One region of the Paenibacillus sp. ACRSA genome, then DNA from elsewhere that is predicted to be linked to it. Evidence: riboswitches for the same ligand, from Rfam matches in the RefSeq annotation. Region 1 holds a riboswitch; the other holds the start of a gene.

Region 1 (3,421 bases):
TTGTCACCACGGATCATCGCTCAGGACTGGCAAGCCGTGCTGAGGTTTAGTCGCAAGAGCGGTTACGTTGTCGGGATATACGTCATATTTCAGATTGTTCTCGTCATTGGCATGTCGCTGGATGCACAGGAAGTTGTGTTTATTCGTCAGGTGATGAACTTGTCTGAATCTCAATATGGGGCATTGATGAGTGTTACCGGCATCGGTTATCTAGTCGGTTCGTTGCTTGTCACCCTGCTCGCCAAACATATTCCGATCCGTCATATGATGGGGATTGGCGTGCTTATGGTCTCGCTTGGTTATTTCCTGTTTGCACGCTCGTTTTCCTTCGAGCTGGCAGCGTTCGCCTTTATCCTGCTTGGATTGTGTTCAGCACTTGCCAACACAGGCCTGGTTACCTTTTACCAGAATAATATTCCGGTAGATCTAATGGGCAGGATGAGCAGTGTCATCGGACTGATGCTGAGTGCGCTTCAGGTGGTTTCTATTTTGATTGCAGGGGTAGTGGCAGAATATTTATCCCTTCGTCTTGTGTATACGGTTGTCTCAGCAGCCATGATGTTAGTGGCACTTATCTTATGGATCACTAGCTTGCTTCCTTCAAGAAGTTCGTATTATCAAGAGGCTGTGACGAAGAGTGCAACGCTGAAGTAGGTTGAACCGCTGTGGAGAACGAATTGCAGAAATGAAACGGCTCGACAAGTAAGTAAGTAAGTAAGTAAGTAAGTAAGTAAGTAAGTAAGTAAGTAAGTTGGGCATTGGTGTGTCTTATAGGGGAGAAGGTCTCGGACAGAAGGTTTTAAACAGAAGTTTGCCTTAATACCCGAACCATTGGACACACCTGAACATACATAGAATTAACAGCAAAGATGTAGATAAATGAGCAACATTAGTGATGATGTGACAAAAGTTCACAGTAGATAACGCTTACATTTGGTAAAGAACCAACAAATCGTTAAGTTTATTGACATGAAACTTCCGGTCGATTAATCTTAATGAGTAAGAGTGTCTTCTCATCGGATCACGATATGATTTAGCTTCAATGTCACTATTGTGAATCATAATCAGCATCATTCTGATCTCATCAGAATAATTCCATACAGCGGATGATAACGAGCGGGAGAGACCTGAGCTGGCTAAGTAAGATGGCCTGCGATCAGGCACCGAAGGAGCAAGCTGCCTACGCACCCGGCGCGGCGGTTAATCTCTCAGGTAAATGTACCATCGTTGGACGCAACTCTGGAGAGTGCGCATGATGCGCCACCCAAGGGGTATATGATTAAACAGCCTGGTACAGTATGTGTAAGAACAAGGCATGCACTGTATCGACTGAACGCTGTTGGTCATGAAACTCTCAGGTATCGAGGACAGAGAGAGGGCTTGAGGCCTTCTTCTGTCCTTTTTTGATGTCATCATTCAGTAATAATGGAACATTATGGTTAAGTATCTGGATGAACATGACGAATACAAATGGAGGGTTTTTGATGCGTTTTAAAGATGTTTTCTCAATTATTGGTCCGTCAATGACGGGGCCTTCAAGTTCACATACGGCTGGAGCGGCTAGACTTGGCAGAATTGCTCGTCAGTGGTTGGGTTGTACGCCGGAGCGCGCCCGGTTGACACTATACGGATCCTTTGCCGATACGTATCAAGGGCATGGCACAGATCTTGCCCTGATTGGCGGATTGCTTGATTATGCGACAGATGATCCGCGAATACCGGATGCTGAAGAGTATGCAGAGCAGGCGGGTATGGAGGTTGAGTTTTTCACAAGTGGCTTGCCTGCACCCCATCCCAATACGGTCAAAATTGAGCTGTGGCACGGTGACCGTGAATGCTCATTGATCGGTGCGTCCATTGGCGGCGGCAGTGTATCGGTGCACGCGTTGAATGATTTTCGCGTCCAGATCAGTGGGGAGTTCCCAACATTGGTGCTGCGTCATGCTGACAAAGCAGGGGTGCTCGCATCTGTCACGTCTACGATTAGCTCCTCAGGCGTGAACATCGGCTATATGCAGGTAGATCGGAAAGCTCGGGATGGTGAAGCTTTGACTGCAATGGAGATGGATGGAGCACCAGACCCGGATATGTTAAGCCGTTTGAAGTCGCTGGATCATGTGCTGGATATTCGTGTAATAGATTTGAAGAAGGGAGTGAGTCCAGATGCGATTTAAGCATTTGCATGAACTGAATACGATCTGCACGGCTGAATCCAAGACTATTGCTCAGTTGATGATTGAAGAACAAGTCCAAGAGACGAATACGCCGGAAGCAGATGTTGTGCAGCAGATGTCTGAATATTATCAGGTGATGAAGGAAGCGGTTCATAAAGGGCTGAATGAAGATACGGTGTCCCGTAGTGGTCTGACCGGTGGAGACGGTAAGAGGATGGCGGAATACATTCGTAAAGGGGAGACCTGCTCAGGTGATGCTTCGGCACTTGCAATGGCATACGCCCTGTGTGTCTCTGAAGTCAATGCATCTATGGGGCGAATTGTCGCTACACCAACAGCGGGTTCGTGCGGCATTATTCCTGGTGTGTTCATCAGTTCCCAGGAACGTTTTGGCTGGACTGACGAGCATCTGGTCAACGGACTATTCTGCGCTGGAGCGATCGGTTATGTGATTGCGAACAATTCGTTTATCTCTGGTGCTGAGGGTGGCTGTCAGGCTGAGGTAGGCTCCGCGATTGGTATGGCGGCAGGTGCTATGGTGGAGTTACGTGGAGGAACACCGGAGCAGGTCGTTCATGCGGTAGGTTTGGCGTTAAAAAATACACTCGGACTCATCTGCGATCCAGTCGCAGGTCTCGTCGAGATTCCATGCATCGTCCGCAACGGACTCGGAGCCGTGACCGCTCTAGCCGCTGCTGATATGGCACTTGCTGGGGTGCGTAGCGCCATTCCGTCAGATGAAGTCATTGATGTCATGCTTGAAGTAGGTAGTGCTATGCCAAGTAGGCATCGGGAGACGGCTCAGGGTGGGCTGGCTCAGACCCCGACAGGTCGGAAAATGATGGAGAAGCTTGCTAAACCGAAGGCAAAACGTGCACCGGAACCAGAGTTAGAAACAGACGGGGCAGCAGATTCTGCCTCAGAATAACATATAAAGAGGCGCCTAGCAGTGTAGTAACCTTCTGCTGGCGCCTCTTTGGCGTACATGGGTTCGAAACGGAAAGCTGGCATAAGGGTAGTATTTGTACTGTGTCAAATTCGTACCGCATACCAATTATAGCACCCGGCGCGCGTCGAGCGCTGACATCATGCAAGGCTTCTGGATGAAGCTTCGCATGTACTTCATATTATTCCAGAGCCATGCCTAACACCGCATATCCGTAGGCAGGAAGCTCGATCGCAAGTATGCCTTCTTCCAGCGCAATTCGGTGCTTCTCGCCAAACAGCTCATTCCAATCATCTGTATC
Region 2 (3,421 bases), on a different contig from region 1:
GAGATCCTGGTCGCAATGATCGGTGCAATCGTTTCTGCCAGAATGGCTGTGTTACTGGATAACGCTCGCATGTTCGCTGCTAAATCTTTTACTGTGCTTTTGTCCATGGTGTAGGTTGCGATCGTTGAATACTGAGGTTGGGGAACTGTGCCAATGTAATCACTTGCAGAAGCTTGATTCAGAGTGACAGGAACCAGCGGGTACACAGCCGCCGTAACCATCGAAGCCAGCAACACTTTTTGAATGATATTTTTCATAGACTTGTACACCTCCACATGTTGTTAAATTCTAAATTCAAGAAAGCTGTCGTTCCTTGCTTATATGTCATTATAGACGCTCCAATACGAGAAACAACTGTAATCCGTGAATTCAGGATGATAGCCCCAAATGAGTTAAAGTCATTCAATTGCTGTACGTTCATCCATCAACTTCCATGTCCCATAGGCAATCATGGGCATCTTTTCTGCCTTTGAAACTATAGTTATCCTTACCAAAAATAGGGACTTAGTACCTATCCATTTATCAGCAAATAATATCCTTTCTATGCTTATTCAGCACGACAAACCACAACAAAAAGCACCTTTGTGATTCAAAGCTTCCCCAAAAGGCGATTACTTTGTTCCACAAAAGGTGCTCATATTTATTATAGGTATATTCAATTACATTCGAAGTTTAATCCTCGGTATGTTTGCGATAAGCGTCCGCGTTCATGAGCTTAGATAAGGCTGTACTCAAATCCCCATTTACCCGGATCTCAATCATCCAACCTTCTTCATAAGGAGAGCTATTTACAAGCTCTGGCGCATCTTGTAATGCATCATTGATCGCAATAATGGAGCCGCTAACCGGTGAAAACAAATCAGACACCGTTTTGACAGATTCAATCGTACCAATGCTCTCTTCGGCTTGTACACTGGATTCAAGATCAGGCAATTCAACAAACACAATGTCACCCAGCTGATGCTGCGCGAACTCGGTAATACCAATACGTACGGTATCCTCCCCTACGGTCTGCACCCATTCGTGCTCTTCACTGTACAGGAAATCACTTTTCAATTCGCTCATCGATATCCGCCTCGCTTTTCATTAATGAGTGCATGCGTTCTTCAGCCATTCCTTTTTCCCAGAACATAGCGTATGATATTTTCGATTCAAATGTCAAGATACCTTACAATTTATTTGTGTTCTACTACCTAAAAACAAGCTCATCAAAATACGAACTTACATATACTAGTTATTATTGGAATAGTAAGCGCAGTCTTTTAATTTATCCGAACATTAATTTATATTTAAACACAAATATTCGTATTTATTTGAAAACCGATGACATTGTTCTTGACATTACTATGCAATTCGCGTATTAATGGAAGGAGTAAAACTGTTTTCGTTGTGTGCAATATCGCGGATGAATGTAAAGGGAGAGATTACCCAAACACCCAAATCTGGATGTTCATGCGGTAACGCCGAAGGAGTAAACCACCCGACAAGCGGGCGGTGAATCTCTCAGGCAAAAGGACTTTTACGGGACGCAACTCTGGAGAGCATCTACCCGCCCGGTAGGGCGTTACGATCACCCAAGGGGAAACCTGCTGCATTGGCGGCGGGGTAACTCTCAGGTACCAAGGACAGAGCCTAAGAATACAGCGTGCTTCTGGCATGCCGGTTCTTTGGCCTGTCCTTTTCCTTTTTCCCAAAAAAAAGATGAACTCAGGAACCAAACCGTGCGGCATAACGCATCTCAGAAGTACGGGCTTAAGTAAGACTTATATTCATTACTCAACATACTTATACCATTTTTAATAACGATCATGTCCTTTCAATGATAATCCATATGCAACACATTCAGCCGCTTGACGGCTAATGAAGAGGTGATTCGATGTCTGATTTACTTAGAACTCCACTCTTTCCACTCTATCAGCAGTATGAAGGTGTACGTTGCATTGACTTTGGCGGCTGGGAACTGCCTGTACAATTTAGTGGCATCCAGAAGGAACACGAGGCCGTTCGTGAACGCGCTGGACTGTTTGATGTATCCCATATGGGCGAATTCACCGTTCAGGGTGAGCAAGCGGAGGCTTTTTTGCAGCAAATGACCACGAATGATGTAACTGTGCTTGTTCCCGGTCAGGCACAATATACGTTGATGTGTTATCCCGATGGCGGTGTGGTGGATGACCTGCTCGTGTATAAGCTAGAGGAACAGCATTATATGTTAGTGGTTAATGCCTCCAATATCGATAAGGATTGGGCATGGTTGGTAGAACATCTCGCTCCTGGGGTAACCATGACAAATGACTCTAAGCAGACTGCCCTTCTAGCACTGCAAGGTCCATTGTCTGTTGATATCCTCACAAAAGTTACGGACATCAATGTAGCTACCATTGAGCCGTTTCGTTTTGTACAGAATGCGGAAGTCTGCGGTGTAAAATTGCTGTTATCCCGCACCGGATATACCGGCGAAGATGGCTTTGAGCTTTATGTTGGAGCAGATCAAGCAGCTACGGTATGGAACGGATTGATGCATGCTGGGGAGGATCACGGATTAGTTCCGGCTGGGCTTGGTGCACGGGACACCCTACGCTTTGAAGCAAAATTACCTTTGTACGGACAGGAATTATCACCTACGATCTCCCCGCTGGAAGCTGGGGTTGGTATGTTTGTGAAGCTGAATTCTGGATCTTTTATCGGACACGACGTTTTATCCCAGCAGAAAAATGATGGGCCTGCTCGCAAATTAGTCGGTATCGAAGTGCTGGAGCGTGGAATTCCACGTCCCCATTACCCTCTCTACGCGGATGGTGTACAGATTGGCGAAGTAACGACAGGCACACAATCACCTACGCTGAAACGGAATCTTGGGTTAGCCCTCATTGACAGCAAATATGCTGCGCTAGGTACGCCACTGGAGATTGAGATTCGTGGCAAAAAACTAAAAGCCGAAGTCGTAAAGACCCCTTTTCATAAACGGATACGCACGTCTAAGACACCTACTCAAGGAGCTGATCAAGCATGACCAAGCATCGTTACATTCCCATGACCGAGCAGGATCAGAGCGCTATGCTGGCAACAGTTGGTGTAGACACGATTGAAGATCTCTTCCGAGATATCCCGCAGGAGATTCGTTATCAGGGCGAGCTTCCCGTATCCTCTCGGTTAGATGAATATGCTCTTACACGTCATATGTCCAAACAAGCTGGAGCCAACGCCAACTTCGAGACACACGCAAGCTTCCTGGGTGCAGGCATCTATGATCACCATATACCGTCTGTCATTAATCATGTAATCTCCCGTTCAGAATTTTATACTGCATATACACCCTACCAACCTGAAATTAGTCAGGGCGAGCTTCAAGCCATATTTGAATTTCAATCATACATTTGCGAATTAACAGGCATGGCCGTGGCCAATGCGAGTATGTACG

What was found. Region 1 has a riboswitch for glycine ahead of sdaAB (L-serine ammonia-lyase, iron-sulfur-dependent subunit beta). Riboswitches for the same ligand answer to the same signal wherever they lie in the genome.
Region 2: it holds a riboswitch for glycine, as region 1 does, so the genes downstream of both, gcvT (glycine cleavage system aminomethyltransferase GcvT) here and sdaAB (L-serine ammonia-lyase, iron-sulfur-dependent subunit beta) in region 1, are expected to answer to the same signal.

What each region holds. Positions count from the first base shown of each region.
Region 1 covers NZ_JAKRNP010000007.1:140,983-144,403, forward strand. Annotated here, with positions in the region: gene MH215_RS20045 (MFS transporter) at 1-654, shown strand, start outside; glycine riboswitch at 1,108-1,233, shown strand; glycine riboswitch at 1,238-1,373, shown strand; gene sdaAB (L-serine ammonia-lyase, iron-sulfur-dependent subunit beta) at 1,485-2,174, shown strand; gene sdaAA (L-serine ammonia-lyase, iron-sulfur-dependent, subunit alpha) at 2,164-3,102, shown strand; gene MH215_RS20060 (alpha-glycosidase) at 3,302-3,421, opposite strand, start outside.
Region 2 covers NZ_JAKRNP010000013.1:29-3,449, forward strand. Annotated here, with positions in the region: partial or broken gene MH215_RS24600 (hypothetical protein) at 1-257, opposite strand, end outside; gene gcvH (glycine cleavage system protein GcvH) at 673-1,065, opposite strand; glycine riboswitch at 1,406-1,529, shown strand; glycine riboswitch at 1,533-1,631, shown strand; gene gcvT (glycine cleavage system aminomethyltransferase GcvT) at 1,877-3,013, shown strand; gene gcvPA (aminomethyl-transferring glycine dehydrogenase subunit GcvPA) at 3,010-3,421, shown strand, end outside.